Regions from separate parts of the Microtetraspora glauca genome, predicted to be linked through region 2. Evidence: riboswitches for the same ligand, from Rfam matches in the RefSeq annotation. Region 2 holds a riboswitch; the other holds the start of a gene.
The links. Region 2 has a riboswitch for glycine ahead of gcvT (glycine cleavage system aminomethyltransferase GcvT). Riboswitches for the same ligand answer to the same signal wherever they lie in the genome.
Positions count from the first base shown of each region.

Region 1: linked by a shared signal. The riboswitch ahead of gcvP (aminomethyl-transferring glycine dehydrogenase) and the one ahead of gcvT (glycine cleavage system aminomethyltransferase GcvT) in region 2 are both predicted to bind glycine.

Region 1 is NZ_JBFALK010000007.1:18,953-33,473, forward strand. Features, by position in the region: gene AB0I59_RS14610 (sensor histidine kinase) at 1-551, shown strand, start outside; gene AB0I59_RS14615 (response regulator) at 551-1,255, shown strand; gene clsA (cardiolipin synthase ClsA) at 1,265-1,831, shown strand; gene AB0I59_RS14625 (sugar phosphate nucleotidyltransferase) at 1,836-4,340, shown strand; gene AB0I59_RS14630 (FHA domain-containing protein) at 4,543-5,046, shown strand; gene ftsR (transcriptional regulator FtsR) at 5,072-5,728, shown strand; gene AB0I59_RS14640 (bifunctional nuclease family protein) at 5,802-6,272, shown strand; gene AB0I59_RS14645 (MerR family transcriptional regulator) at 6,424-7,041, shown strand; glycine riboswitch at 7,083-7,174, shown strand; gene gcvP (aminomethyl-transferring glycine dehydrogenase) at 7,347-10,214, shown strand; gene AB0I59_RS14655 (hypothetical protein) at 10,329-10,841, shown strand; gene AB0I59_RS14660 (alpha/beta hydrolase family protein) at 10,861-11,457, shown strand; gene AB0I59_RS14665 (DUF5999 family protein) at 11,583-11,783, opposite strand; gene AB0I59_RS14670 (N-acetylmuramic acid 6-phosphate etherase) at 12,470-13,405, shown strand; gene AB0I59_RS14675 (extracellular solute-binding protein) at 13,402-14,521, shown strand, end outside.
Region 2 is NZ_JBFALK010000006.1:126,915-141,435, forward strand. Features, by position in the region: gene AB0I59_RS13535 (ABC transporter ATP-binding protein) at 1-410, opposite strand, end outside; gene AB0I59_RS13540 (helix-turn-helix transcriptional regulator) at 512-1,084, shown strand; gene AB0I59_RS13545 (S8 family serine peptidase) at 1,320-4,289, opposite strand; gene AB0I59_RS13550 (helix-turn-helix domain-containing protein) at 4,440-5,438, shown strand; glycine riboswitch at 5,496-5,593, shown strand; glycine riboswitch at 5,594-5,693, shown strand; gene gcvT (glycine cleavage system aminomethyltransferase GcvT) at 5,724-6,809, shown strand; gene gcvH (glycine cleavage system protein GcvH) at 6,806-7,195, shown strand; gene AB0I59_RS13565 (L-serine ammonia-lyase) at 7,221-8,594, shown strand; gene AB0I59_RS13570 (PadR family transcriptional regulator) at 8,775-9,302, shown strand; gene AB0I59_RS13575 (ABC transporter ATP-binding protein) at 9,299-10,009, shown strand; gene AB0I59_RS13580 (FtsX-like permease family protein) at 10,006-12,339, shown strand; partial or broken gene AB0I59_RS13585 (penicillin acylase family protein) at 12,354-12,620, shown strand; gene AB0I59_RS13590 (penicillin acylase family protein) at 12,700-14,521, shown strand, end outside.

The sequences.
Region 1 (14,521 bases), on a different contig from region 2:
GGGCGAGCGCGGCGCAGTACGCGGGGGCGGACGGCCCCGCCGGGGAGGCGCTGGCCGACATCCGCGCCACCGGGCACCGCGTCCTCGAGGACCTGCGCGGCCTGCTCGACGTGCTCAGGGACCCCACCAAGGAGGACATCCCCTCGGCCGACCCCGACGACGTCGTACGGGACGCCGTGGCCCGGATGACGGCGGCGGGACTTCGGGTCGCGCTCGATCTCGCGCCGGACACGGAGCGTGCGCCGCTCGTCGTGCGCGCGTCCGCGGCGAGGATCGTCCAGGAGGGCCTGACCAACGTGCTCAAGCACGCGGGGCCGGGAACGAACGCCCAGGTCCGCGTGGGCATCACGGGTGGCGAGCTGGCCGTGGAGATCAGGAACGGGCCGGGTGCGGCGGCCACGCCCGTCGAGCTGCCCTCCACCGGGCAGGGCATTCCGGGCATGCGGGAACGGGCCCGAGCGCTCGGCGGCCGGCTCACGGCGGGACCGGCTGAGGACGGCGGCTGGCGGCTGGCCGCCGCGCTGCCCGTGCGGACGAGGAGGAAATGCTGATGATCCGGGTGCTGGTGGCCGACGACCAGGCACTGGTCCGCGCGGGAGTGCGGATGATGCTGGACGCCGCGGGGGACACGGAGATCTGCGGCGAGGCGGCCGACGGGGCGCAGGCCGTACGGCTCGCGGAGGAACTCCTGCCCGACGTGATCCTGATGGACCTGCGCATGCCCCGCGTGGACGGGCTGGAGGCGACCCGGCGGATCCTCGCCGCGCGCCCGTCGGCGCGGATCGTCGTGCTCACCACGTTCGGCGAGGACGAGAACGTCTACGGCGCGCTCAGGGCGGGCGCGCTCGGTTTCCTCGTCAAGGACGACTCGCCCGAGCGGATCGTCGACGCCGTACGGCGGGCGGCCCAGGGGGAGCCCCTGCTCGCGCCGTCCGTGCTGCGGCGGGTGGTGGAGCGGGCGCTGGCCGCCGAGCGGGAAGCCGTCCCTCTCCCGCGCGGGCTCACCGACCGCGAGGTGCAGGTTCTCACCCTCGTCGGCATGGGACTGTCCAACGCCGAGATCGGCGAGCGGCTGCACGTGGGGGTGACGACGGTGAAGAGCCACGTCGCCGCCGTCATGGAGAAACTGGAGCTGCGCAACCGCACCCAGGCCGCCGTGGTGGCGCACCGGCTCGGGCTGGTGGACGCCGGGTTCCGGCCCGTGCCCAGCCCTGCCGCCGACCGGAGCGCGGGGCGGGACAGGGGCGCGATGTAGGGTCTGACCGTGGAGTCTGCCGAGGATCGGATCTTTACCCTGCCCAATTTGCTGAGCTTCCTGAGGTTGCTCGGCGTTCCGGTGTTTCTCTGGCTCGTGCTGGGGCCGCAGGCGGACGGCTGGGCGATACTCCTGCTCATAGCGGCGGGGATCAGCGACTGGCTCGACGGGAAGCTCGCCCGCGCGTGGAACCAGACCAGCAGGCTCGGGCGGCTGATCGATCCCCTCGCCGACCGGCTCTACATCTTCGCCACCCTCGTCGGGCTGGTCCTGCGCGAGGTGATTCCGTGGTGGCTGGCGCTCCTGGTCGTGGGACGCGACGTTTTCCTGCTCTTCACCGTCCCTATCCTGCGCCGCCACGGCTACGGCCCGGCGCTGCCCGTACATTTCCTCGGTAAGGCCGCGACCGCCTGCCTCATGTACGCCTTTCCCCTCCTGTTCCTCGCGTCCCATCAGGGGTGGTACGCCGAGATCACGGGGATCTTCGGCTGGGCGTTCGCCATATGGGGGACTGGTCTGTACTGGTGGGCCGGGGTGTTGTATGTGGTACAGGTCCGCCAGCTAATAAGGGGGTGAGCCCGTGAAGGCCGTCGTCATGGCGGGCGGGGAGGGAACGCGGCTGCGGCCGATGACCGCCAACCAGCCCAAACCCCTGCTCCCCATCATCAACCGGCCCATCATGGAGCACGTACTCCGCCTGCTGAAGAAGCACGGCTTCACCGAGACCGTGGTGACCGTGCAGTTCCTCGCCGCCCTCATCCGCAACTACTTCGGCGACGGCGACGAGCTCGGGATGCGCCTGCACTACGCGACCGAGGAGATCCCGCTCGGCACCGCGGGCAGCGTGAAGAACGCGGCGGACCGGCTCAGGGACGAGCGGTTCCTCGTCATCTCCGGTGACGCGCTCACCGACATCGACCTGACCGACATGCTCAGGTTCCACGAGGAGAACGGCGCCCTGGTCACGATCGGGCTCAAGCGGGTGCCCAACCCCCTGGAGTTCGGGATCATCATCGTGGACGAGAACGGCCGGGTCCAGCGCTTCCTGGAGAAGCCCACCTGGGGCCAGGTCTTCTCCGACACCGTCAACACCGGCATCTACGTCATGGAGCCCAGCGTCCTCGACGAGGTCCCCGCCGGGCGGTCCGTCGACTGGTCCTCGGACGTCTTCCCCAAGCTGCTCGAGCGCGGCCTGCCGCTGTTCGGATACGTCGCCGAGGGCTACTGGGAGGACGTCGGCACCCACGAGAGCTACCTCAAGGCCCAGGCCGACGTCCTGGAGGGCAAGGTCAAGGTCGACTTCGACGCCTTCGAGCTGGCGCCCGGCGTCTGGACGGCCGAGGGCGCCTCCGTCGATCCCGACGCGGTGCTCAAGGGACCGCTCTACATCGGCGACTACGCCAAGGTGGAGGCCGGCGCCGAGCTGCGGGAGTACACCGTCCTCGGCAGCAACGCCGTGGTCAAGGAGGGGGCCTTCCTCCACCGCGCCGTCGTCCACGACAACGTCTACGTCGGCCCTGCCGCCCACCTGCGCGGATGCGTGATCGGCAAGAACACCGACGTGATGACCGGTGCCAGGATCGAGGAGAACGCGGTCGTCGGCGACGAGTGCGTGATCGAGTCGGAGGCGTACGTCTCCTCCGGCGTGAAGATCTATCCGTTCAAGACGGTCGAGGCGGGCGCCGTCGTCAACACCAGCGTGATCTGGGAGTCGCGCGGCCAGCGCAGCCTGTTCGGCCCGCGCGGCGTCTCCGGCCTGGTCAACGTCGAGATCACCCCCGAGCTGTGCGTACGGCTGGCCAGCGCGTACGCCACGATGGTCAGCAAGGGCGACACGATCGTCACCTCGCGTGACGCCTCCCGGGCGGCCCGCGCCTTCAAGCGGGCGGTCATCAGCGCGCTGAACTCCAGCGCGATCAACGTGGTGGACCTGGAGGCGACCGCGCTCCCGGTGGCCCGCTTTCACACCTCCAGGGGCAGCGCCCGGGGCGGCATCGCGCTGCGGACCAGCGCGGGCGACCCGCAGAGCGTCGACATCGTCTTCATGGACGACACCGGGGCGGACCTCTCCCAGGGCGCCCAGCGCAAGCTGGAGCGCATCTTCTCGCGCCAGGAGTACCGGCGCGCCTTCCCGGGGGAGATCGCCGAGCTGACCTTCCCGGCCCGCGCGGTGGACACCTACGCGCGTGAGCTGCTGCGCTGCGTCGACATGAGCGGCGTGAAGGACGCTGAGATGAAGGTCGTCGTCGACTGCGCGGGCGGCACGTCGTCCCTGGTGCTGCCGAGCCTGCTCGGCCGGGTCGGGGTGGACGTGCTCACCGTGAACAACCGCCTCGACGACGCCTCGCCCACCGAGACCTTCGCCGAGCGCCGCCGCGACCTCCAGCGCCTCGCCGAGCTGGTCGGCTCCTCCCGCGCCGCCTTCGGCGTACGGTTCGACCCGGTCGGGGAGCGGGTCTCCTTGGTCGACGAGATGGGCCAGCTCATCAGCGAGGAGCGGGCGCTGCTCGTGGTGCTCGACCTGGTGGCGGCCGAACGCAGGGGCGGACGGGTCGCCTTGCCGGTGACCACCACCAGGGTGGCGGAGATGGTCTGCCGGTTCCACGGAGTGCAGGTGGACTGGACGCCCACCAGTCTCGACGCGCTGACCACCGCCGCCACGCACAGCGACATGATCTTCGCGGGTGACGGGCGCGGGGGCTTCATCGTCCCGGAGTTCGGGCCGACCGTGGACGGGCTCGCGGTGTTCCTGCGGCTGCTGGGACTGGTGGCGCGTACCCGCCTGTCGCTTAGCCAGATCGACGCGCGGATCCCGGAGGCGAAGCTGCTGCGGCGGACCATTCCCACTCCGTGGGCGCACAAGGGCACGGTCATGCGCTCGGTGGTTGAGGCCGCCGAGGGCCTGCATGTGGACACCACCGACGGCGTACGGGTCGTGGGCGAGGACGGCAGCTGGGCCCTGGTCCTGCCCGACCCGTCCGAGGCGGTCACCCACCTGTGGGCCGAGGGAGGTGACGTGGACACCGCCCAGGCCCTGCTCGAACGCTGGGCCCGCGTGGTGGAGCAGGCCGCCGGAGCACAATAACAATCTTCGTGATCATGTACAAATATTGTTGGAGGTCACGTTCGGGAAGTCAGGAAACGGTGTGGCGGGATGGACCTTGGACCGCGCTGGGCTGTAGCGTTGGTCAGTCCATGTCGAGCACGCTTCTTGACCTTTGTGCGTGATCAGCGTAAGTTGCGGCATTCGCCGTCTGAGCAAGTCATAAGAGAGGCCGAGCCGTTCGATGCCCAGCGTCTACTGCACGCAGTGCGGTCATGCCAACCCCGAGGATGCCCGTTTCTGTTCCAGATGCGGTTCGCCGCTGAGCGCTCCGGCGCCGGCCGCTCCCGACACCACCTCGACCATCTCGCTCGAGGCGCTGGAGAACGAGACGGGGCAGACCCTGCTGCCCGACAGGTCGGCCATCGAGCAGCTCCCGCCGGGCACCGCCCTCCTGGTCGTCATGCGGGGCCCGAACGCGGGCAGCCGCTTTCTGCTGGACAGTGATCTCACGACGGCGGGTCGCCACCCCGAAAGCGACATTTTCCTGGACGATGTGACCGTGTCCAGAAGGCACGCGGAGTTCTACCGGCGGGGCGGCCACTTCACCGTCCGCGACGTCGGCAGCCTCAACGGGACGTACGTCAACCGGGAGCGCATCGAGGAGTTCCCCCTCGCGGGGGGCGACGAGGTGCAGATCGGCAAGTTCCGGCTGGTGTTCTTCGCGCGTGGCCTTGGAGGCCAGTGATCGCTGAGGGAGGGGCGGGTAAGTCATGAGCGCGCAGGCGTTACGGGCGTTCATGAGCATCGGGGAGGTGCTCGCGCTACTGCAGGGCGAGTTCCCCGACGTGACGATCTCCAAGATCCGTTTCCTGGAGGGCGAGGGGCTCATCGAGCCGCAGCGGAGCCCCTCGGGATACCGCAAGTTCACCCATGGTGACGTCGAGCGGCTGCGCTACATCCTCACCGCGCAGCGTGACCACTACCTTCCGTTACGGGTGATCAAGGAGAACCTGGACGAGCAGGCGGCCCGGCCGAGGGCGCTGCCCCAGGAGGCCCCGCCCGTACGGCTCAGCCGTGAGGACCTGCTCCAGGCCGCCGACATCGACGAGGACACGCTGGCAGAGCTGGAGAGCTTCGGCCTGGTGGCATCCGTGGCCCGGTGGTACGACGCGGACGCCCTGGAGATCGCCCGCAGCGTCGGCTCGCTGGCCAGATTCGGCCTGCACGCCCGCCATCTGCGCGCGGTGCGGGCGGCCGCGGAACGCGAGGCCAGCCTCGTCGAGCAGGCGGTGGCGCCGCTGCTGCGCCGCCGGGCGCCCGGCGCGATCGGGCAGGCCGATGAGACAGCTCGGGAAATATCCGGACTTCTCCTCGAATTGCACAGTGCGTTGCTTCGTGGCAGTGTTCGCCGCGTTCTGGGGCAGTGACCAGGCCGACCCGCTCCGGGTGTTACGTTGAAGTCCTGGTGATATGCCGCGCCGCTTTGAGACGGAGTCGCCCGTGTTGCAGATGGAGGTCGTGGGGGTTCGCGTTGAGATGCCCACCAACCAGCCGATCGTCCTCCTGAAGGAGACGAACGGTGATCGGTACCTGCCGATCTGGATCGGCATGACCGAGGCGACGGCCATCGCGCTCGCCCAGGCGGAGGAACCGCCGCCGCGCCCGCTCACTCATGATCTGTTCCGTGACGTGCTGGAGGCGCTGGGGGTGCGCCTGCGTACGGTCAACATCGTCGCGCTACGCGATCAGATCTTCTTCGCCGACCTGGTCTTCTCCAACGGTGTGGAGGTGAGCGCCCGGCCGTCGGACTCGATCGCGCTCGCGCTCCGCACCGGTGCGACGATCTACGCCAGCGAGGACGTCCTCCGGGAGGCCGGGGTCAGCATGCCTGACGACCAGGAGGACGAGGTGGAGAAGTTCCGCGAGTTCCTGGACAACATCACGCCCGAGGACTTCGGGCGTGCCGGGTAGGGGTTGATTTCGGGAATTTAACGCTTCACGACGCGCCGTGCGGGGTCGTTGACTGAGAATGTCCCCGGTCCTACGGTGCAAGGGAATCCACGGTTGTAATTCATGAACCCCCAGATCAGACCGTGGGATGAGAGAAAGCCGGAGGTCCGCAGTGGCGGTCAGCAGCGGCGAGGGAAAAGCGGCCGACCAGCATGATCCGGTCCGTGAGTCAGCGCGTGAGCGCGCCGGTGAACAAGGACTGCTGTTCGACGAGCAGCCCAGGAGACTGCCCGACGACATCGGGTATCGCGGCCCCACCGCCTGCGCGGCGGCCGGCATCACCTACCGTCAGCTCGACTACTGGGCCCGGACGGAGCTGGTCCTGCCGACCATAAGAGCCGCGCACGGCTCGGGTTCGCAGCGTCTGTACAGCTTCCGCGACATCCTCGTGCTCAAGGTCGTCAAACGCCTTCTGGACACCGGCGTCTCGCTCCAGCAGATCCGCACCGCCGTACAGCATCTGCGTGACCGCGGGGTGAACGACCTCGCCCAGATCACTTTGATGAGCGACGGCGTCAGCGTCTACGAGTGCACCTCCGCCGACGAGGTCATCGATCTGCTCCAGGGCGGGCAGGGAGTGTTCGGCATCGCCCTGGGACGCGTCTGGCGCGAGGTCGAGGGTTCGCTGGCCGAGTTGCCCGGCGAGCGCGCAGAGTCCGGCTCCGATGCGGAGGCCGACCATCCGGCCGACGAGCTGGCACGACGCAGGAAGTCCCGCAAGACCGGGTGAACGGCCCGCCTCAGGGTAGGCGGTAGAGTGACACAAGCTGGCGACCCCGTGCGGGAGAGACCTCTTTAAGTGGAGGCGCCGAAGGAGCAACCCTCCCCGGAATCTCTCAGGCATCCCGTACCGCACGGGAGAGGCAACTCTGGAAAGCAGCACGTCCACCAGGCGTGCTCACCGACGGTGCAAGCCCTTCGGGGTGAAGCTCTCAGGTCGTGGTCCCGCCGCCGGTCGGCTGGTCGCGATGACAGAGGGGGAGACCAGGCGCACGCGTGCGCCGCCTAGGTCTCGACCGCTCCAGGAGGCTTGCCATGACCGACCGGTCACCACTTCGCGATCTTTCCGGCCCGCCCTTCGCGTCCCGCCACATCGGCCCGTCCGACGCCGAGCAGGCGCGCATGCTGGAGGCCGTCGGATACGCCTCCGTGGCGGACCTGGTGGCCGTCGCCGTACCCGAGGCGATCAGGACCGAGACCCCGCTCGCGCTCCCCGAGGCGGCGAGCGAGACACGGGCGCTGGCCGAGCTGCGCACGATCGCCGGGCGCAACCGGGTGCTGACCTCGATGATCGGCCTTGGCTACCACGACACGATCACCCCGGGCGTCGTCCTGCGTAACGTGCTGGAGAACCCCGGCTGGTACACCGCGTACACCCCCTACCAGCCGGAGATCTCGCAGGGACGGCTGGAGGCGCTGCTCAACTTCCAGACCGCGATCATCGACCTGACCGGTCTCGACGTGGCCGGGGCCTCGCTCCTGGACGAGGGCACGGCCGCCGCCGAGGCGATGACTCTGGCCCGCCGGGCGAGCCGGGTCAAGAGCGACGTCTTCGTGGTCGACATCGACGCGCTGCCGCAGACCAAGGCCGTCCTCGCGACCCGGGCGGAGCCGCTCGGCATCACGCTGGTCGAGGCCGACCTCGCGGATCCCGCCGCGCTGCCCGAGTGCTTCGGGGTGCTGGTGCAGTACCCCGGCGCGAGCGGGCGGGTCGCGAGCTTCCGCGTACTCGCCGAGGTGGCGCACGAGCGGGGCGCCCAGGTGATCGCCGCCGCCGACCTCCTCGGCCTGACGCTGCTCGCGTCGCCGGGTGAGCTCGGCGCCGACATCGCCGTCGGCTCCTCCCAGCGCTTCGGCGTGCCGCTCGGTTTCGGCGGCCCGCACGCCGCCTACATGGCCGTACGCGAAGGGCTCCAGCGGCAGATGCCCGGCCGGCTCGTCGGGGTGTCCGTCGACGCCGACGGACAGCCCGCGTACCGGCTCGCGCTGCAGACCCGCGAGCAGCACATCCGCAGGGAGAAGGCCACCAGCAACATCTGCACCGCGCAGGTCCTGCTCGCGGTCATGGCCTCGATGTACGCCGTCTACCACGGACCGGACGGCCTGCGGCGGATCGCGCAGCGGGTGCACCGCCACGCGGCCGTCCTGGCCGCCGGGCTGCGCGAGGGCGGTGTCGAGGTGGTGCACGAGGAGTTCTTCGACACCGTCCTGGCCCGCGTCCCCGGGCGCGCCGCGGTGGTCGTGGCCGCCGCCGAGGCGGCGGGCGTCAACCTCCGACTGGTGGACGCCGACCACGTCGCGGTCGCCTGCGACGAGAAGACGGCGGCCGAGCACCTTGCGGCCGTGTGGGCGGCGTTCGGCGTGCCCGGCGGATCGCAGGGCGGCTCGGGCGGCGTGGTCATCGACGACCTGGACCGGGTGACCCCCGACGCGCTCCCTGCCGGCCTCGCCCGGACCACCGACTTCCTGACCCATCCGGTGTTCCACTCCTACCGGTCGGAGACGGCGATGCTGCGCTACCTGCGCAGGCTCCAGGACAAGGACGTCGCCCTCGACCGCTCGATGATCCCGCTGGGCTCCTGCACGATGAAGCTCAACGCGACCACCGAGATGGAGCCGATCACCTGGCCGGAGTTCGCCGGGATCCACCCCTTCGCCCCGATCGGCCAGGCTGCGGGCTACGTCGAGTTGGTCGAGACCCTCGAAGGCTGGCTGGCCGAGGTCACCGGCTATGACGCGGTGTCGATCCAGCCCAACGCGGGGTCGCAGGGAGAGTTCGCCGGGCTGCTCGCCATCCGCGCCTACCACCACGGCCGGGGCGAGGCCGGGCGGGACGTCTGCCTCATCCCGTCGTCCGCGCACGGCACCAACGCGGCCAGCGCGGTCATGGCCGGTATGCGCGTGGTCGTGGTCGCCTGCGACGACAGCGGCAACGTCGACCTCGCCGACCTGTCCGCCAAGATCGAGAAGCATCGCGACGCGCTCGCCGCGATCATGGTGACCTACCCGTCCACGCACGGCGTGTACGAGGAGACCATCGTCGAGATCTGCGACCGGGTCCACGAGGCCGGGGGACAGGTCTACGTCGACGGCGCCAACCTCAACGCCCTCGTCGGCCTGGCCAGGCTCGGCGAGTTCGGCGCGGACGTCAGCCACCTCAACCTGCACAAGACGTTCTGCATCCCGCACGGCGGCGGCGGTCCGGGTGTCGGGCCGGTCGCGGTCAAGGCCCATCTCGCCCCCTACCTCCCTGGCAAGGGCACCGGTGCCGTCTCGGCCGCGCCGTACGGCTCGGCGGGCATCCTGCCGATCTCGTGGGCGTACATCCGGATGATGGGCGGGGATGGGCTGCGCCGGGCGACCGAGCAGGCGATCCTCTCGGCGAACTACCTCGCCGGGCGGCTGGCCCCGCACTATCCCGTGCTGTACACCGGACGGGACGGCCTCGTCGCGCACGAGTGCATCGTCGACCTGCGGCAGATCACCAAGGAGACCGGTGTCACCGTGGACGATGTGGCCAAGCGCCTGGTCGACTACGGTTTCCACGCGCCGACCATGTCGTTCCCCGTCGCGGGGACCCTGATGATCGAGCCCACCGAGAGCGAGGACCTGGCCGAGCTCGACCGGTTCGCCGACGCCATGATCGCCATCCGCGAGGAGATCGCCCGCGTCGCGTCCGGAGAGTACGACAGGACCGACAACCCGCTGCGCAACGCGCCCCACACGGCGGCCTGCCTGGTCGCCGACGAGTGGCCGCACCCGTACTCGCGCACGGTCGCGGCCTACCCCGTGCCCGCGCTGCGGGACAACAAGTACTGGTCGCCGGTCCGCCGCATTGACCAGGCCTACGGCGACCGCAACCTGGTCTGCGCCTGCCCTCCGCTGGAGGCGTACGAGGACTGATCACGCCCGCGGGGAAGATTCGCGGACCCGAACCGTCCATCATGCGCATGTCTTCCCCGCACGGGCCCGCCGATCGTTAGGATCTTGGCGATCCCCGATTATGGAGGGCCTGGCATGACGGCCATCGACCCCGGACGGCAGATCGACCACGCGCGCAGGCTGGCCGAGGCGGGCGATCTCGACGCCGCCGCGGCGATCTTCGCGGAGGTCGCGGTCGACGTCGAGGCACCCGACCGGGCGGAGGGCGCCGCGGGGCTCTCCGCCGTCGCCGAACGGATGGCCGAGCAGTTGCTGGAGGACGGCGAGCCGGGGCAGGCCGCCGACCTCCTGCTGCGCGCGCTGTCCGTGCCCGGCGTCACGGATCCGGCACGGCTGCGGGTCCTGCTCGGTCTCGCGCATCTCGACATGGCGTGCGGGGAGTTCGCCGGAGCGGTCGAGGAGGGCGACGGAGCCGAAGCGGGCACCGGTGCGCTCGCCATTGAGCTGCTCGCGCGGGTGCTGCCCCTCAGAGGCCGGGACGACGACGCCGAGACGGTCTGGCGGTACGGCCTGGCCCACCCCGACGCGGCGCTGGCCGAGGAGGTACGGCTCCGCCTGAGCAGGGACGTCCGCCCCCCGATAACGTGACCGGGTGGAATCTGGGACGGTGGAACTTGTGACGCCGCACGGCCCGGGAGCGGTCGAGGTGGACGAGGCGGCCGATCCCTGGCTGCTGCTCGTGCTCACCCACGGGTCGGCCGGGGGAGTGGACGCGCCCGACCTGCTCGCCGTGCGGGATGCCGTGCTGGCCATCGGAGGAACGGTCGCCCGGGTGACCCAGCCGTTCCGGCTCAGGGGCGCGAGGGCGCCGGGCTCGGCGGTCCGGCAGGACGAGTCGTGGATCACGATGATCGAGGAGCTGCGGGCCCGCCATCCGGGGCTGCCGCTCGTGCAGGGCGGTCGGAGCAACGGCGCCAGGGTGGCCTGCCGTACGGCCCGAGCGGTGGAGGCGGACGCGGTGGTCGCGCTGGCGTTCCCCCTGCACCCGCCGGGCAAGCCGGAACGTTCCAGGGCGGATGAGCTGCGGCAGGCGGGAACCGACGTTCTGGTGATCAATGGGGATCGTGATCCGTTCGGCGTGCCGTCGGCGTCCGACACGGCGCGGCTCGTGGTGCTGCCGGGGGAGGGACACGATCTGAAGAAGGACCCCGCCCGGGTGGGCGAGGAGGTGGCCCGGTGGCTGCTGGCCCGGAGAGCGAGCTGAGGGCCGGGGGTCGGCCACGGGACCGCGAGCGGTGGAACGGACGGGGGATGGGGCGAGCGGAATCGGGTGAAGGGACGGGAGGGCCCCGGCTGGACGGACCAGCCGGGTGACCTGGCCGCGATCGATCAGGCGGCGCTGGAAGCCAGGTCGGTGGGGCGGTGCGGGGCGATGACCGCTCCGTCGGGCAGCAGCTCGCCGGTGTCCTCGAAGAGGACGACGCCGTTGCACAGCAGGCTCCACCCCTGCTCGGGGTGCGCCGCGATGGTGCGGGCGGCTTCTCGGTCCTTCGCTTCCGCGCTCGGACAGGACGGGCTATGAGGGCACATCGCCGGGGCTCCGTGTCTTATCGTTCGCCCGTCGCGCGAGGCGGCGGGCGTCTGGGGTTGATGTGTGACTAACCGCACAATGGACGAGACCAGTGTGCCGTCCGCTCGCCTCGTGGCGACATAGTCCGTTAGGACGGTTTCCGCCGGTCCTGGAAAGGGGGCCGGGGGGCGCCCATACGGGTTCCGCTCACCACGCTGTGAGCTATCCCACAAGGGTGCCCCAGGGATGATAACGGTCCAAGCTCGACACGCCGTCCGTCTGATAACCGGCGGATTACGGTTTCCGGAGCCGCCTCCAGGTCGTCCGGGAGATCGTCCAGGCGCTGTGTGACGGCCGGGTCGGGGCGGGCCGACGCCGGGTGGTCGAGGCCGCCGGCCCGCGGCGAGGAGCTTGGCGGCCGGGCCCACATCCGCCGGGTCGGCCCTTGCGTGGCTGAGATCGGCTCGCGTGAGATTTCAGTCAAGCAAACGTTGACCATCCGGGCCGAATGTAAGTAACTTCCAGTCAAAGCGGTGACCTTGCATGACATTTTCCTACATCTGAGGAGTTGGAGGACATCACGCCGCGGGCCGGAGCCCCGCGCGGCGCGGGGCTGTACGTCCCCGGTGGCTGGATCCAGGTATTGACGCCCGGCTCATTGTGAAACTAATTTTCCAACACGTTCTCCTTTGGGGTGGAAAACTTCGTGACGGACGACGAGTTTGAGGCGGTCAGGGTGGCGGCCCCCACGGAAGGCGCCAACCCGCGCACGCTCGACATCGACCTCCGTTCGACCCTCGAGATGCTGAAGCTCATCAACGACGAGGACGGCCTGGTCGCTCCCGCGGTCCGCGCCGTCCTCCCCGAGCTGGCCACGGCGGTCGACTTCGGAGTGAGCGCGCTGCTGACGGGCCGGTCGATCCACTACTTCGGCGCGGGCAGTTCCGGCCGCATCGCGGTGCTCGACGCGGCCGAGCTCGTGCCGACGTACACGATCGCCCCGGAGCGGGTCGTCGCGCACCACGCGGGCGGCACCTCCGCTTTCGAGCAGGCGATGGAGAACGTGGAGGACGACGCGGCGACGGGCGCCGCCGAGGCGCTCGGCCTGGGGGAGGGCGACCTGGCGATCGGGCTGTCGGCGAGCGGCCGCACGCCGTACGTCGCGGGGGCGCTGCGCGCGGCGAGTGCGGCGGGGGCGGCGACCGTCCTGGTGTCGTCGAACCCGGCGGCGCCGCTCGGTGACGAGGTCGACGTCCACATCGCGGTCGACACCGGCCCCGAGGTCATCGCGGGATCGACGCGGATGAAGGCGGGAACCGCGCAGAAGCTCGTGCTGAACGCGTTCTCCACCGCGGTCATGATCCGGCTCGGGCGGACGTACTCGAATCTCATGATCGATGTGACCGCCACCAACGCCAAACTCCGCGGCCGCCTGGTCACGATCCTCGAAGAGGCCACCGGCCGCACCGAGGCGCAGTGCGCCGAAACGCTCACCGCGGCAGAAGGGGACCTGAAGGTCGCCCTGGTCTGCCTCCTCGCCGATGCCCCCGTGGGAGAGGCGCGAATCGCATTACAGGCCGCCGGCGGCAGGGTCCGCGCGGCGCTCGCCGAACTGGCTACCGGCCGAAGGGAAGTCTCATGAAGAGAAGGTGGATCGCGGGGGCGATCGGGGTGCTCGCGGTGGCGCTGGCGGCGTGCGCGCCCGGCGGCGGCGCGTCCGACGGGGGCGACAAGGCGGACGCCGGCAAGGTCACGCTGAATCTGTGGTCGTGGCGGGTGGAGGACGTCAAGGCGTACGAGAAGATCCTCGCCACGTTCGAGGAGTCACACCCGAAGATCCACGTCGAGTTCAAGCCGTTCCAGGCCACCGAGTACAACAACATCCTGGCGACCGGCCTGTCCGGGAGCGGAGGGCCGGACGTCGCCCAGCTTCGGGCGTACGGCGGACTCCAGCCGCTGGTCGAGGCGGACCAGCTCCTGCCGCTGGACGGCAAGGTGGACGCGCTGTCCGGCTTCGACGCCAAGCTGCTGGAAGGCGCCAAGGGCCACAAGGACGGCAAGATCTACGGCGTGCCGTTCGCGTACCAGACCCTCCAGGTGCTCTACAACAAGAAGCTGTTCGGCGACAACGGCATCCAGCCCCCCGCCACCTGGGACGAGATGATCGCGGCGGCCAAGAAGCTGAAGGCCGCGGGGATCACGCCGTTCGCCGTCGCGGCCGGCCCCGACGCCACCTGGACGCTGCCGATCGTCCACGAGATCTTCGGCAACGCCCGCTACGGCGGCACCGCGTTCCGGGACGCGGTGCTCGGCGGACAGAAGAAGTTCACCGACCCCGACTTCACCGCCTCCGTCAAGCTGGTCAAGGACCTGGAGCCGTACTTCCCCAAGGACGTGGTGGCGGTCAAGATCCCCGACGTCCAGGCGCTGTTCGCCACCGGGAAGGCCGCGATGTACCCGACGGGCACCTTCGACCTGGCGCCCCTGCTCAAGGCCGACCCGAGCCTGGAGATCGGCGTCTTCCAGGTGCCGCCGCCGCCCGGCTCCCCCGAGACCACGCCCGTCACGCCGGGCTGGGCCGACGGCTCGTTCGGTGTCAACGCCAAGTCGGCCCACCAGGCCGAGGCGCTCGAACTGGTCAAGTGGATGGCGACGCCGGAGTTCGGGCAGCTCTACGCGACCGAGCTGAAGCAACTCTCCGCGGTCCCCGGGGTCACGCCGTCGGACCCGCTGCTGGCCGAGATGGCCAAGAACTACG
Region 2 (14,521 bases):
CGCTGTTGCTGGCCTCCGGACAGCCTGCTCGGCAGCGCGGAGGCGCGGTCGGTCAGCCCCACCGCGTCCAGCAGGTCCATCGCCCTCGCCTTGCGGTCGAAATCGACTCGGCGGGGCAAGACGGGGGCGAGCACGTTGTCCAGCACGCTGAGCGCGGGCAGCAGGTGGAAGCGCTGGAACACGAACCCGATGCGGCGGCGGTATCGGTCCAGCCCCCGGCGCGGCAGGTCGTCCACCCTGGCGCCGTCGACCAGGATCTCCCCCGCGTCCGGCCGGTCCATCGCGCCGACGAGATGGAGCAGCGTGGACTTGCCCGCTCCGGACGCTCCCATGAGCGCGACCGCGCTTCCCGCTTCGATGTCCAGGCTGACCTCGTCGAGCGCCACGGCGGACGCGTATCGACGGCTCACATGCCGAAGGCTGACGTCGACTCCCATGCGCCCATACATTGTCACAATGTAGGGCAGTATGGGAGTCCCTACATTGTGACAATTCAGGAAGGCAGCTCCGGATGCCGCTCAGCCACGCGGTCCTGACCCTCCTCGCCGACGGCCCGAGTCACGGCTACGAGTTGAAGGCCAGGTTCGAGGCCGCCATCGGCCCTCAGTGGGGCGGGCTCAACATCGGGCACCTGTACCAGATCCTCGACCGCCTGGTCCGGGACGGGCACGTCGTCCGCGACCACGTCGCGCAGAGCGACCGGCCGGACAAGACGACCTACCAGCTCACGCCGGAGGGAGCGGAGGAGCTGCGATCGTGGGCGACCAGCCCGTGGACCCGCTCGTCCGGCTTCAGGGACGAGCTGTTCCTCAAACTCCTCGGCGCGAGCAGGCTCGGTGCCGAGTCCCTGGCCGCGTTCGTCACGGCGCAACGGCAGGCCCACCTGTCCGACCTCGGCGCGCTCACCAGGCAACGCCGCGCGCACACCGGCGATCCGCTCGTCGCACTGCTCATCGACGCCGCCGCCGCGCACATCAAGGCCGACCTCCAGGTGCTCGACACGGCCGAAGAACGCCTGGCCGGCCTGACGGCGGGAGACGTCCAGGTCCACACCGCCTCCGCCGACGGCCAGGCCACCGCCTGACCCGGCGACACCCGTCACGCGGCGACGCCGTCTGGTCGAGGGGAGCTCCGCGACCTGCCGGAAGGACCGCCGCACAGGCGGGCTCCGGGAGACGCGTCGGGAGACCCGGGAGACAGGGTGGGACCGTCGGCCGGAGATCGCCCACAGGGGATGTCCGGATTCAACCGGGCGTGGGCCGGGCGGCGACTGCCGCCCGGCCCACGCCAGGATCCTCGGACATTTCCTTCAGGTCACGTCAGTTGACGCTGATCACGGTTCCGGCCCCGTTGGGGTACTCGATGTAACCGGTGTGGGGCCGCCCGTCCGGCAGCCTCGACCAGCCGGCGGTCACCGTCTCGGGAACCCCCGGGGTGCCCTTGAGCTTGCGCGGCGACACGGTCAGACCACCCACGCCCGGGGCGTCGGTCACCACGTTCGCCTGCGCGTGGAACGGGGTCGACGTGGTGCCCGGCGCGGTCAGGTAGCTGACAAGCACGAAGGTGTACTTCCCGGCCTTCGGCCGCGAGATGACCAGCCGGTAGTCATCGCCGTCGCGATCCACCCAGCCCGCGAACTCCCGGCCCTCGTAGAGCACGCCTCCGCCGAAGCCCAGCTCCAGGCCGTTGTCGGGGCGGGCCCGGAACTCCACGGCCTTGGTCCCCTCGGGGACGTCGATCGTGTACTGCTTGCCGTTGGCCTCCTCGGGACCGACCGAGCCGACGATCTCCGGGCCGGAGACCAGCCCGTAGGCCGTCATGTCGGTCTTCTTCTTGACCGGGGTCACCTCGAAGGACACCGACCCGTTCGCGTCCTTGCCCCTGACCTCGGCGGGAGCGAGCACGCCCTGAGCGGTCACCGCGACGACGCTGCGAACGGTACGGCCCTCGCCGGTCCAGGTCAGCGAGCCGGTGATGCCGGTCGCGACCTCGTCCTTCAGCTCCATGGTGACGGTGAACGACTTGGTCTCACCGGCCCGGTCGAAACGCAGCGTGGAGGGGCTCACCTTGGCCTTGACGCCGGGCAGGTCGATGTCGGCCTTGTACTTGCCGGGCGTGACGGCCGTCAGCGTACGGGTGACGGTCCGGGGGCCGGCCAGCCCGCCGAGCGCGATCGAGGGGTAGTTCAGGTCGCTGGTGGCGATCGGTGCCACCCCACTGCCCGTCCTGACGCCCAGGCCCTCCAGGTAGCCGAGCCAGTTCTGCTCCGTGGAGTCGTAGACCAGGCCGGGCTCGAGCATCCGGGCCGGATCGACGTTGCCCGCGCCCTGCGCGAAGGCGTCGGTACTGTCCGTACCGTCGGCGTTCCTGGTCGGCACGGTGGTCGTCATCATCGCGGACTTGATCGCCATGGGCGACAGATCAGGGTGCTTGCCCAGGTAGAGCGCGGCCAGACCCGCGATGTGCGGGGTGGCCATCGAGGTGCCGTCGTAGAAGCCGAAATCGTTGCCGTTGTTCGTCGGCGGAGCGACGGCCGCCAGGATCGAGACACCGGGGGCGGCGATGTCGGGCTTGAGCAGGTCGCCGCGGTTGGCCAGCGACGGTCCGCGCGAGGAGAACCCCGCCACCCGCGGGTAGACGGCGCCCTCGGCGCTCGCGGGCCGCAGGATGGCGGTCGCCCCGTCCGTCGCCGCGTAGGCCAGCACGGCCGGCACGCCGGGCCCGCCGATGTGCACGGTCGGCACGGCGTGCGAGTCGGCGACGGTGTCCTCGTCGGCCATGTTGACCATGATCATGCCGACGCCGCCGGCCCGCTTGACCTCACCGGACTTCTCCAGGCGCGTGACGGTGCCGCGCTCGCAGACGACGATCTTCCCGGCGGTCCTGGCCGGGTCGAGGCTGTTCGGGGCGCAGACCTGTGCCTCGAAGTCGTCGACGGAGGCGTTCTTGACCACCGGGCCCGTGGCCAGCGGCTTGGGCCCGAACGTGTCGCTGACCGTGGTGCTCGAACCGCGGTGCCTGGTGCCGTCGCCCAACTCCACCTCGGCCACGTACGGCGCGGCCGTGCTCGCGGCCACGGTGGTCGTCCACGGCATGGTGTTGTCCAGCGTCGAGGCACCCGGGCCGCTGTTGCCGCCGGCGGTGGCCACGAAGATGCCGCTCGCGGCGGCCGCGCGGAAGGCGAGCCCGATCGGGTCCTCCGCCGGGGACTCCGTTTCGGAGCCCACGGAGTAGTTGATCACATCGACGCCGTCGGCCACCGCCTGGTCGACGGCGGCCAGGATGTCGGAGTCCAGGCCGCCGGTCTGCTGGCCGTCGGCACTCTCCCAGAGCGCCTTGTAGACGGCGATCGCCGCGCCGGGCGCGACACCGGAGATCTGGCCGAAGTCGGTGCCGTTCACGCTCGCCGGCACGTCCGCGTTGCCCGCGGCGGTGGAGGCGGTGTGCGAGCCGTGCCCCTGCGCGTCGCGCGGCGAGACGTAGTCGGCGCGATTGGCCGGCGGTACCCGCTTCAGCCAGGCGTCACCGAAGTAGCGGGCGCTGATCAGCTTCTGGTTGCACAGGTTGGCGGCGAACTCCTCGCCGGTCTGGCAGACGCCGGTGAACGTGCCGCCGTCGGCCTTCTTCATGACCGCGGTCGAGCCCTGCAGATAGGGCCGGTACGGATCGGCGTCCGTGGGCGCCGTGGCGTCGAGGGCCGGGGCCGCGAACGACGGGTTCTCCGGCCAGACGCCGGTGTCGATCACGCCGACCACAATGCCCTTGCCCGCGTTCGCAGTGCCGCCGAGCCTGGACCACAGACCGGACTCGCCGGACAGGCCGAGGAAGTCGGTGGACCTGCGGTCGTCCAGAGCCTTGCGCAGGCGGTCGGGAACGACGGAGAGCACACCGGGCGTGGTGTTCAGCCGCGCCGCCTGGGTCATGGTGAGCTCGGCGACGAACGCGTTGGAGGCCACGGAAAGCTGCTTGGCCGGCGTGGCGTCGACGCTCCGGGAGACCTGGTCCTGCCTGCTCTTCAGGTGGTCGCGGTAGCGCTTGGCGTTCGCGCTGCCGGTGTCCACCTTCTTGCCCTTGCCGGGCTTGGTGGCGGGGATGCCGGCGACGCCGCCGTCATAGGTCGCGAGCGGCTGCTCGGCCAGCGTGACGATGTAGGTGTCGATCGGGCCGGCGGTCAGAGGATCGGTGGTCAGGGGATCGGCCGAAGCCGGCGCCGAGGCCGTGGTGATCACCACGGCGGCGGCGAGTGCCATCGCGCCGAAGGCACTCACTCGTCGGGGGTTGCGGGCCATTGCTCCTCTTCGAGACGGGGGGTGCCGCCCTGCAGCAAGGTCGCCGGGAGGCAGCTAGAAGTGAACGGCCCGTGAGGATCAGTTGTCGAGATATAGTGCTGGCGTTTTCGGTCATATGGCGAAAAGCGTCACGATCCGGTCAGGTGGTGGGTGGACGACCAGCCAGTGCTCGGTGCGGTGGGCATCGGCGATTTCGACGAACAGATCTACCGGTCCCTGCTCCGCCACCCCGACCGCACAGTCACCGACCTGGCGGGCTCGCTGCGGGTCAGCGCCGCACGGGTACGGCACGCGCTGGCCCGGCTGGCCGAACTCGGGCTGCTACGACGGATCAGGCCGGGCAGGTACGAGCCGGTGGCGCCGGAGGCGGCGCTCGGATGGCTGATCGACCGGCGCCGACTGGAGGCCGAGGCGGGGCTGGCCGAAATCCGGACCACGGTCGCCGACTTCGCACAGCTCTACCAGTCGGGCCGGCTGCGGGCCGACCCGGCCGGCCTGGTGGAGATCCTCTCGGGCGAGGACGCGGTGAAGCGGCAGATGACGGAGACGAACAGGGCGGTCACGTCGGAGGTGTTGGCGCTCGACCGGCCGCCCTACATCGGGTGGCCCGACAACTCGGTGGACAGCAACGAGTCGGAGGTCGCCGGCACCCGGGAACTGATCGCGCGCGGGGTGGACATCCGGGTCGTGTACTGCCCGGAGTCCCTGCGACGCCCCGGCCGGTTCGAGACCCTCCTCCGGCTGGCCGAGGAGGGTGAGCGGTCCAGGTTCCTGCCCAGCCTGCCGTTCAAGCTGCGGATCGTGGACCGGCGAGTGGCGCTGATGCCCCTCGTGGACGGCGTCTACGACAACGTCGCGCTGATCCGTCCCTCCGGCCTGCTCGACGCGCTCATCGAACTGTTCGACGCCTACTGGGAGCGCGGCCAGCCGCTCACCGGGACCCGGCCGCCCGTCGGCGACCGGCCGGACGAGGAGGACCTGCTGGTGCTCCAGATGCTCAAGGCCGGGCTCAAGGACGAGACGATCGCCAGGCAGCTCGGGGTCAGCGCGCGAACCGCGACCCGCCGGATCGCCGCGGTCGTCGAACGGCTGGGCGCCACCACCAGGTTCCAGGCCGGAGCGGAGGCGTCGGCGCGCGGCTGGATCTGAGAGAGGCCCACCGGTTTCGCGAGACGGGGTACGACCACTAGGCTGGCAGAACACCATCGATCCCGTGCGGGAGAGCGTCCTGACAGCCGGTCAGGTCCCCTGAAGGAGCAAGCCCTCCCCGCGAACCTCTCAAGGCAAAGGACCGCGCGGGCCAGGTGTCCTCTGGAAAGCAGGCCGTACGCGGCCTCGCCGAAGGTGAAAGTCCGGGTAAGGAAACGGACGAAGCTCTCAGGCACCCATGACAGAGGGGGAGGATGCTGTCATCCGTCTTCCTGAGGTGCGATCATGTCCCGATCTACCCCGTTGCGTGAGGTTCACGAGAGCCTCGGCGCGACGCTCACCGACTTCGCGGGATGGCAGATGCCCCTGCGCTACGGCAGCGAGTCAGCCGAGCACAACGCGGTGCGCACCGCTGCCGGCCTGTTCGACCTGTCCCACATGGGCGAGATCCACGTCACCGGCCCGCAGGCGGGAGAGGCGCTGGACTTCGCTCTCGTCGGGCATCTGAGCGTGCTGGAGCCCGGCCGCGCCAGGTACACCATGATCGTGACCGAGGACGGCGGCGTGCTGGACGACCTGATCGTCTACCGCCTCCGGCCCGAGGAGTTCATGGTCGTCGCGAACGCCTCCAACTACGCCAGGGTGGCCGAGGAGCTGGCCGAGCGCGCCAAGCCGTACGACGCCCGGGTCGAGGACAGGTCGGACTCCTACGCGCTGATCGCCGTCCAGGGGCCGAACAGCACGGACATCCTCGGGAAGCTGACAGACGCCGACCTGGTCGGGCTCAAGTACTACGCGGGGCTCCCCGGCGAGGTCGCCGGGTTCGAGGTCATGATCGCGCGTACGGGTTACACCGGCGAGGACGGCTTCGAGCTGTTCGTCCGGCCCGAGGACGCGGTCCCGCTGTGGAACGCCCTGTCCGAGGCGGGGGCGGAGCTCGGACTGCGGCCCTGCGGGCTGTCCGCGCGCGACACGCTGCGCCTGGAGGCGGGCATGCCGCTGTACGGCAACGAGCTGACCGCGGACACCACGCCCTTCGACGCCGGCCTCGGCCGGGTCGTGAAGTTCGACAAGCCGGGCGACTTCGTCGGGCGGGCCGCGCTCTCCGGGCGCACGGCCCCCGGACGCCGCCTGGTCGGCCTGGTGGCGCGCGGCCGCAGAGTCCCCCGCCACGGCTATCCCGTCACGTGTGAGGGCGAGGTCGTCGGCGAGGTGACCAGCGGCGCGCCCTCGCAGACGCTGGGCAAGCCCATCGCCATGGCGTACGTCGCCGCGGACGCTCTCGAAAAGGGAGGTCTGGCCGTGGACATCCGTGGTAGCCATGAACCCGTTGACGTCGTTGATCTGCCTTTCTACAGGAGGAGCAAGTGAGCAGCATTCCCGACGAGCTGAGCTACACCAAGGAGCACGAGTGGGTGGCCGGTCTCGATGACGGCCTCACCGTGACGGTGGGCGTGACCGCGTACGCCGCGGAGCAGCTCGGCGACGTGGTCTTCGTGCAGGTGCCGGAGGTGGGCACCAACGTCGAGGCCGGTGACGCGGTCGGCGAGGTGGAGTCCACCAAGTCGGTGAGTGACATCTACGCGCCGGTCGGCGGCGAGATCGTGGAGACCAACCCCGCGGTCGTGGACGATCCCTCTCTGGTCAACTCCGACCCGTACGGCGACGGCTGGCTGTTCCGCGTGCGCCTCGAAGGCGAGCCGGAGGACCTGCTCTCCGCCGCCGAGTACACCACCCTCACGTCGGGTGAATCCTGACATTTCCAGATAAGGGCATGGATCAATGGCGATCAGTGTCTTCGATCTGTTCAAGGTGGGCATCGGGCCGTCCAGTTCGCACACGGGCGGCCCGATGGCCGCGGCGCACAAGTTCGCCCGCGGTCTCCACCAGGACGGTCTGCTCGAGAAGACCTCGCGCGTCGAGGTCATCCTGTACGGCTCGCTCGGCCTGACCGGCAAGGGCCACGGCAGCGACAAGGCGGTGCTGCTCGGCCTGTCCGGTGAGAAGCCCGAGCTCGTCGACGTGGACACCGTCGACGAACGGCTCGCCGCCATGCGGGACACGGGCACGGTCACCCTGTACGGCTCCCGCGAGATCCCCTTCGTCGTCGGCGAGGACCTCGTCTTCGAACGGAAGATCACACTGCCCCACCACCCGAACGGGATGCGGTTCACCGCCTTCACCGAGTCGGGCGAGATCCTGCGCGAGAAGATCTACTACTCGGTGGGCGGCGGGTTCGTCGTGGACGAGAACGCCACCGGCGCCGACCGCATCAAACCGGACGACACGGTCCTCCCGCACCCGTTCACCACGGGGTCGGAGCTGCTCGCCCGGTGCGCGGAGACCGGCCTGTCGATCTCCGCCCTCATGCTGGAGAACGAGCGGGCCTTCGGCCGTACCACCGAGGAGATCCGCGCGGGGCTCCTGCACCTGTGGTCGGTCATGGCCGAGTCGGTGCGTCGCGGCAGCACCCAGGAGGGCGTCCTCCCGGGCGGCCTCAAGGTGAAGCGGCGGGCGAACCAGCTCCTGCGCAGGCTGCAGACCGAGGCCGACCTCGACCCGCTGCGCGCGATGGACTGGGTGACCCTGTTCGCGCTCGCCGTGAACGAGGAGAACGCGGCCGGCGGCAGGATCGTCACGGCGCCGACGAACGGCGCGGCCGGCATCATCCCCGCCGTGCTGTCGTACTACACGCGGTTCGTCTCGGGAGTGGACGACGACGGGGTCGTCCGCTTCCTGCTCACCGCCGGTGCGATCGGAGTGCTCTTCAAGGAGAACGCGTCGATCTCCGGCGCCGAGGTCGGCTGCCAGGGCGAGGTCGGGTCGGCGTGCTCGATGGCCGCGGCCGGGCTCACCGAGGTCCTCGGCGGCACGCCCGAACAGGTCGAGAACGCCGCCGAGATCGGCATCGAGCACAACCTCGGCCTGACCTGTGACCCGATCGGCGGCCTGGTCCAGATCCCGTGCATCGAGCGGAACGCGGTGGCCTCCATCAAGGCGATCGCCGCGGCCCGGATCGCGCTGCGCGGTGACGGCCGCCACTTCGTGTCGCTCGACAAGGCCATCAAGACCATGCGCGACACCGGCAGGGACATGCTCGACAAGTACAAGGAGACCAGCCGGGGCGGCCTCGCCGTCAACGTGATCGAGTGCTGACCGGGGCGCCGGTCCGCCCGCGCGGCGGGGCCGGCACGGTCACCCTGTAAGAACCGGGCACAGGCGGGCGCGACGTCCGGCACGGGGCAACCCGTGACCGGACGCGGTCTCCGCGGAAACGGCCCACATGCGCGCCCTTCTATACACCGCGTATATACCCCCGGTATATAGTCATCCGTCATGACAGTCCCCTTGGCCCTGATGGGCCTCCTGGACCGCGAGCCCAGCTACGGATACGACCTGAAGCGCGACTACGACACCTACTTCGGCAGGGGCAAGCCGCTCCCCTTCGGGCAGGTCTATTCGACGCTCGGCCGCCTGGCCAGGGACGGCAAGGTCACGGCCGGCCAGAGCGAGCCGGGCGACGGCCCCGACCGCAAGCGCTACACCATCACCCCGCTGGGCAAGCAGGAGGTGAAGGTCTGGCTGGCCGAGCCGGTGGCGGCGGAGCCGTTCCTGCAGACGGTGTTGTTCACGAAGGTCGTGCTGGCGCTGATGCTGGGCCACGACGCGGAGCGCTACCTGGTCACCCAGCGCGCCACGCACATGCGGCGCATGCGCGAGTTGTCGGAGATCAAACGCGGTGGCGCCCTCGTGGACGCCCTGCTGGCCGACCATGCCCTTTTCCACCTGGACGCCGACCTGCGCTGGATCGACCTGACCACGGCCCGGCTGGGCGCGCTGGCGGAAACGGTGCGCCGCGCATGACCGTCGACGCCCTTCCCGTGCCGGGCCCGCTGCTGGAGGCCCGTTCCATCGACCGCTCCTACGGCCGGACGCAGGCGCTGCGCGAGGCGAGCCTGTCCGTGACGGCGGGGGAGATCCTGGCGATCATGGGCCCGAGCGGCTCCGGCAAGTCCACGCTGCTGCACTGCCTGGCCGGCATCTTCACCCCCGACGCGGGCGAGGTCTGGTTCGACGGGCGGCGGCTGGACACCCTGAGCGACGCCAGGCGGTCCGAGCTGCGCCGTACCTCATTAGGCTTCGTCTTCCAGTTCGGCCAGCTGGTGCCGGAGCTCACGGTGGCCGACAACGTCGCCCTGCCGCTGCTGCTCGGCAAGGTCAGGCGCAAGCGGGCCTACCAGCGGGCGGACGGCTGGCTGAAGCGGCTGGAGCTGGACGACCTGGGCGAGCGGCGCACCGGCGAGCTGTCCGGGGGGCAGGCGCAGCGGGTGGCGATCGCCAGGGCGCTGGTGGCGCGGCCCAAGGTGATCTTCGCGGACGAGCCCACCGGCGCGCTCGACTCGCTCACCGGCGAGAAGGTCATGGAACTGCTCGTCGGCCTGGCCCGCGAGGAGGGCACGACCGTGATCGTGGTGACCCACGACGCCCGCGTCGCCGCCTGCGCAGACCGGGAGGTCATGGTGCGCGACGGCAAGGTCACCGACCCCTACGCCGACGAGGCCGTCCGATGACGCTCTGGCTGGGCCTGCGGCTGTCGCTGCGCGGCGGCCGGGAGGCGGTTGTCCGGCTGGCGCTCGTCACCGCCGCCGTCGCGATGGGGGTGACGGTGCTGCTGTCCACGGTGGCGCTGTTCAACGCCTTCCAGGTCACCGCGGACCGCCCGTGCTGGGAGTGCACGACCGGCTCCGCGCCGGGCGGCTGGGCGCTGGGCGCCACCCCGGGCGCGGTGCTGTGGAACCACCGCCAGGACTCCTACGCGGGCCGTCCGATCAAGCGGCTCGACGTCGCCGTCCTCGACGCGCGGACGTCCACGCCGACCATGCCCGGCGTCCCCGCGCTTCCCGGCGCGGGACGGTACTACGTCTCGCCCGCGCTCGCCGAGCTGATGGACACCGTGCCGCGCGAGCAACTCGCCGATCGCTTCCCCGGCACCCGCGCCGGCCTCATCGGACGGGCGGCGCTGTCCGGCCCTGACGACCTGGTCGTCGTCGTCGGTCAGCGCCCCGACGGGCTGGCCGCCATGGCCGGCACCGTGGCCGTCGACGCCGTCGCCACCACCCCGGTCGCGGACGACACCACGGCCCTCTACGAGCACGGCTTCGGCATCGCCGCCATCGGCCTGATCTTCCCGCTGCTCGTCCTCATCGGTACGGCCACGCGCCTGGCCGCCGCCCGCCGCGAGGCGCGCTTCGCGGCGATCAGGCTGGCGGGCGCCACCACGCGGCAGATCAACGCGATCGCCTCGGTGGACGCGGCGCTCGGCGCGCTGCTGGGCGCGCTCGTCGGCATCGCGGTCTTCCAGGCGCTGCGGCCCGCCCTGGCCGGCGTCGCCATCACCGGCTCCCGCTTCTTCCCCGACGTGGTCGCGCCCACCGCGCTCCAGTACGCCGCCGTGGTCGCGGGGGTGCCGCTCGCCGCGGCAGGCGCCGCCCTGTGGTCGCTGCGCCGGGTGCGGATCACACCGCTCGGCGCGGCGCGCAAGGTGCGGGCCTCCGCCCCGGGATGGTGGCGGGCGCTTCCGCTCCTGGCGGGGCTGGGGCTGTTCGCCGGCCCGGTGTTCGCGGGCGGCAACGACCCGAACGCGGTGCTCGTCGACGTCGGCCTGGCGCTGATCATGGTCGGTCTCGTGGTGGTCGGACCCTGGCTGACGATGCTGGCCGCACGACTGGCCGCCCGGGTCACGCCCGGCGCGGCGACGCTGCTGGCCGCCCAGCGGCTGGCGGCGGACCCGAAGGCGGCCTTCCGGTCGGTGAACGGGATCGTGCTGGCGGTCTTCATCGGCACGGCCGTCGCCGGCATCGTCCCCGCCGTCGTCTCGGGCCAGAAGGCGGCGGGCGGCGGCACGCTGAGCGAGGTCATGCGGGCGTCGTTCGGGTACGGCAAGGACATCGACGGCCTGCCTCTGCCGCCTGGCACGGCGGCAGAACTGCTCGCCGAGGTACGCGCCCATCCCGGCGTCACCGTGCTGCCGATCTACCGCAGGGCCGACGCGCTGACCTGGCCGGACACCCCTCCTCCGTGCGACCCCGGCCCCGGCTGCCGACCCGACTTCCTGCTCGGGCACGTCGTCGAATGCGACGCCCTGACCAGCTTCCCGGCACTCGGCCGGTGCACCCCGGGCACCCGCGCGGTGAAGGCCGACTTCATCCGGCTGCTGTCCAGCGACAACATGCTCTCCGTCGACCGCAAGCTGCCGATCGTGGACGCGGCCAACCCGCCCGCACCCGGCGCCTCCGGCGGCTCCGGTGGCTCCGGCGGCTCCGGCAAGGACGCCCAGGCCGCCTCGGCCGGCCTCCCCCTGGCGGCGGTGCTGATCCGCGCGGACGACCCGGACGTCCGTGAACGGATCCGTACGCTGCTCACCGCGTACGTCGCCCGCTCCGGCAGCACCGAGACGCCGCAGACGTTCGCCGAGGTCGCCCAGGCCCGCGCGGTGCTGCTGGACCAGATGGAACGCGTCGCGCTGGCCATCGTCGCGCTGACCCTGCTGGTGGCGGGCTGCGGCCTGCTGGTGGCGGTCGCCGGCGGCGTGGTGGAGCGCAGGCAGCCGTTCACGCTGCTGCGGTTGTGCGGCACGCCGACACGGACCCTGTCCAAGGTGGTGCTGCTGGAGACGGCGGCCCCCGTGGTGGTGGCCGCCCTGGTGGCGGCGGCCGCGGGCTTCGGCGTGGCCGAGCCGATGATCGACCAGCTGGCGATCAAGAGCGCACCGGCGGTGCTGCCGGGCCCCGCCTACTTCCTGACCGTCGGCGGGGGGCTGCTGGCCGCCCTGCTCGTGGTCCTCGCCGGCCTGCCGCTGCTCAAGCGTGTGACCGCGCCCGACAACGCCCGCTTCGAATAGGACCGTCGATGATCATGACCCTTGCCAGGCGGCTGGCCGCACCGCTCGCAGCGGCCCTGGCCGGCGCCCTCCTTGTGGTGGCGCCCGCGCCGGCGCGGGCCGCCGAAGGCCGCTACGCCGCCGACATCAGGCGCACCGAATACGGCATCCCGCGCATCTCCGCGAAGGACCACGGCGGCCTCGGCTACGGCTACGGCTACGCCTTCGCCCAGGACAACCTGTGCGTCATGGCCTCGTGGGCACTCACCTTGCGCGGCGAGCGGTCGCGCCACTTCGGCCCGGAGGCGATGTCGGACGACGCCATCGACCCGGTCGCCAACCTGGCCAGCGACGTCTACTACAAGAGCGTCCAGGCGTCGGTTGCTGCGCCGGGTGCTCGCCCGCCCCGCGCCCTACGGTCCCAGCGCCGAACTGCGCGCGCTCGTGGACGGCTACGTCGCCGGGTTCAACCGCTACCTGAGCGACACGGGCGTGGCCCGGCTGCCCGACCCGGCCTGCCGGGGCAAGGAGTGGGTCGGCCCCATCACCGCCACGGACGTCTGGATGAACCTGCTCGACCTCGGCCGCCTGGGCGGCAGCTCCTCGTTCAAGGAGGCCATCGCCGCCTCCGGGCAGGCGGAGGAGCAGGCGGAGAACAGGAAGGAGCCGAACCAGCCGGACAGGACGGTCCCGTCGAAAACCGTGCCCGCCCCCGGAAGCAACGCCTTCGCCATCGGGCGCGAGGCCACCCGCGACGGCCACGGCATGCTGCTGGCCGACCCCCACTTCCCGTGGAACGGCTCCCGCCGCTTCTACCAGGTCCACCTGACCATCCCGGGCGTGCTCGACGTGTCGGGCGGCAGCCTGTACGGCACCCCCGTGGTCCAGATCGGCCACAACGCGAGCGTGGCCTGGACGCACACCGTCTCCCACGCCCAGCGCTTCACCCTGTACCAGCTCAAGCTGGTGCCGGGCCAGCGCACCGCGTACCTGGTGGACGGCCGGCCCGAGCCGATGGGTCGGCAGGAGGTGTCGGTCACCGTCCGGAACGCCCAGGGCCAGATCAACGTCGTCACCACCACTCTCTACACCTCCCGGTACGGCCCGGTGCTGGCCACCGGCTGGACGGAGGAGACGGCGATCGCCCTGGCCGACGCCAACGCCGCCAACCTGCGCTTCGCCGACGAGTGGCTGGCCATGGGCGCCGCCCGCGACCTGGCCGCGCTGCGCCGCGCGCAGGATACGCACCAGGGCATGCCCTTCGTCTACACGCTCGCCACGGACGTCGGCGGCGAGGCGTACTTCGCCGACGCCTCGGTGGTCCCGCATGTCACCGACGAGCAGGCGGAGCGCTGCCGCGCCAAGGACGACCCCGAGATGCTCCTCCTGGACGGCTCCACGTCGGACTGCCTGTGGGGCAAGGACGCGGACGCGATCGAGCCGGGCATCTTCGGCCCCGCCGCCCAGCCCCGGCTGACCCGCGTCGACTACGTGACCAACGCCAACGCCAGCCCCTGGCTGGCCAACCCGAAGGCCCCCCTCACGGACTATCCGCGCATCTACGGCGACACCCGTACGGAACGGGACCTGCGCACCCGGGTCGGCCTCGACATGATCGCTCAGCGGCTGTCGGGCGACGACGGGCTCGGCGCTCCCGGCTTCACGCTGGAGACGCTCCAGCGGACGGCGACGGGCAAGCGCAACCTGAGCGCCGAGCTGCTCCGCCCGGATCTGCGCGCGCTGTGCCGGGCCACGCCCGTGATGACGGCGACCGACGGCGAGAAGGTCGACGTCCGCCGGGCCTGCGCCACGCTGACGGCCTGGGACGGGCGGGCCCGCCTCGACAGCCGTGGCGCGATCCTGTGGCGCGAGTTCTTCCTGGGCCTGAACCGCCCGCAGAGGCGGCCCGACGGCACGGTCGTCCCGCCAAAGAGCTGGTGGAAGGTGCCGTTCGATCCCGAGCACCCGCTCACCACGCCGCGCGGGCTCGACACCGCCAACCCGGCGGTGCCGGCCGCGCTGGCCGACGCCGTGCGGGCATTCACGGCCGACGGCCTCCCGCTGACGCTCACGCCGGGGAAGGCCCAGCGGTACGGCTCCGTCCCGGTTCCTGGCTGCACCGAGGGGGAGGGCTGCTTCGACCGGATCCGCACCGGCGGCGCGCTCAGTAAGGAGGGCCGCTATCCGGACGTCAACACCGGTT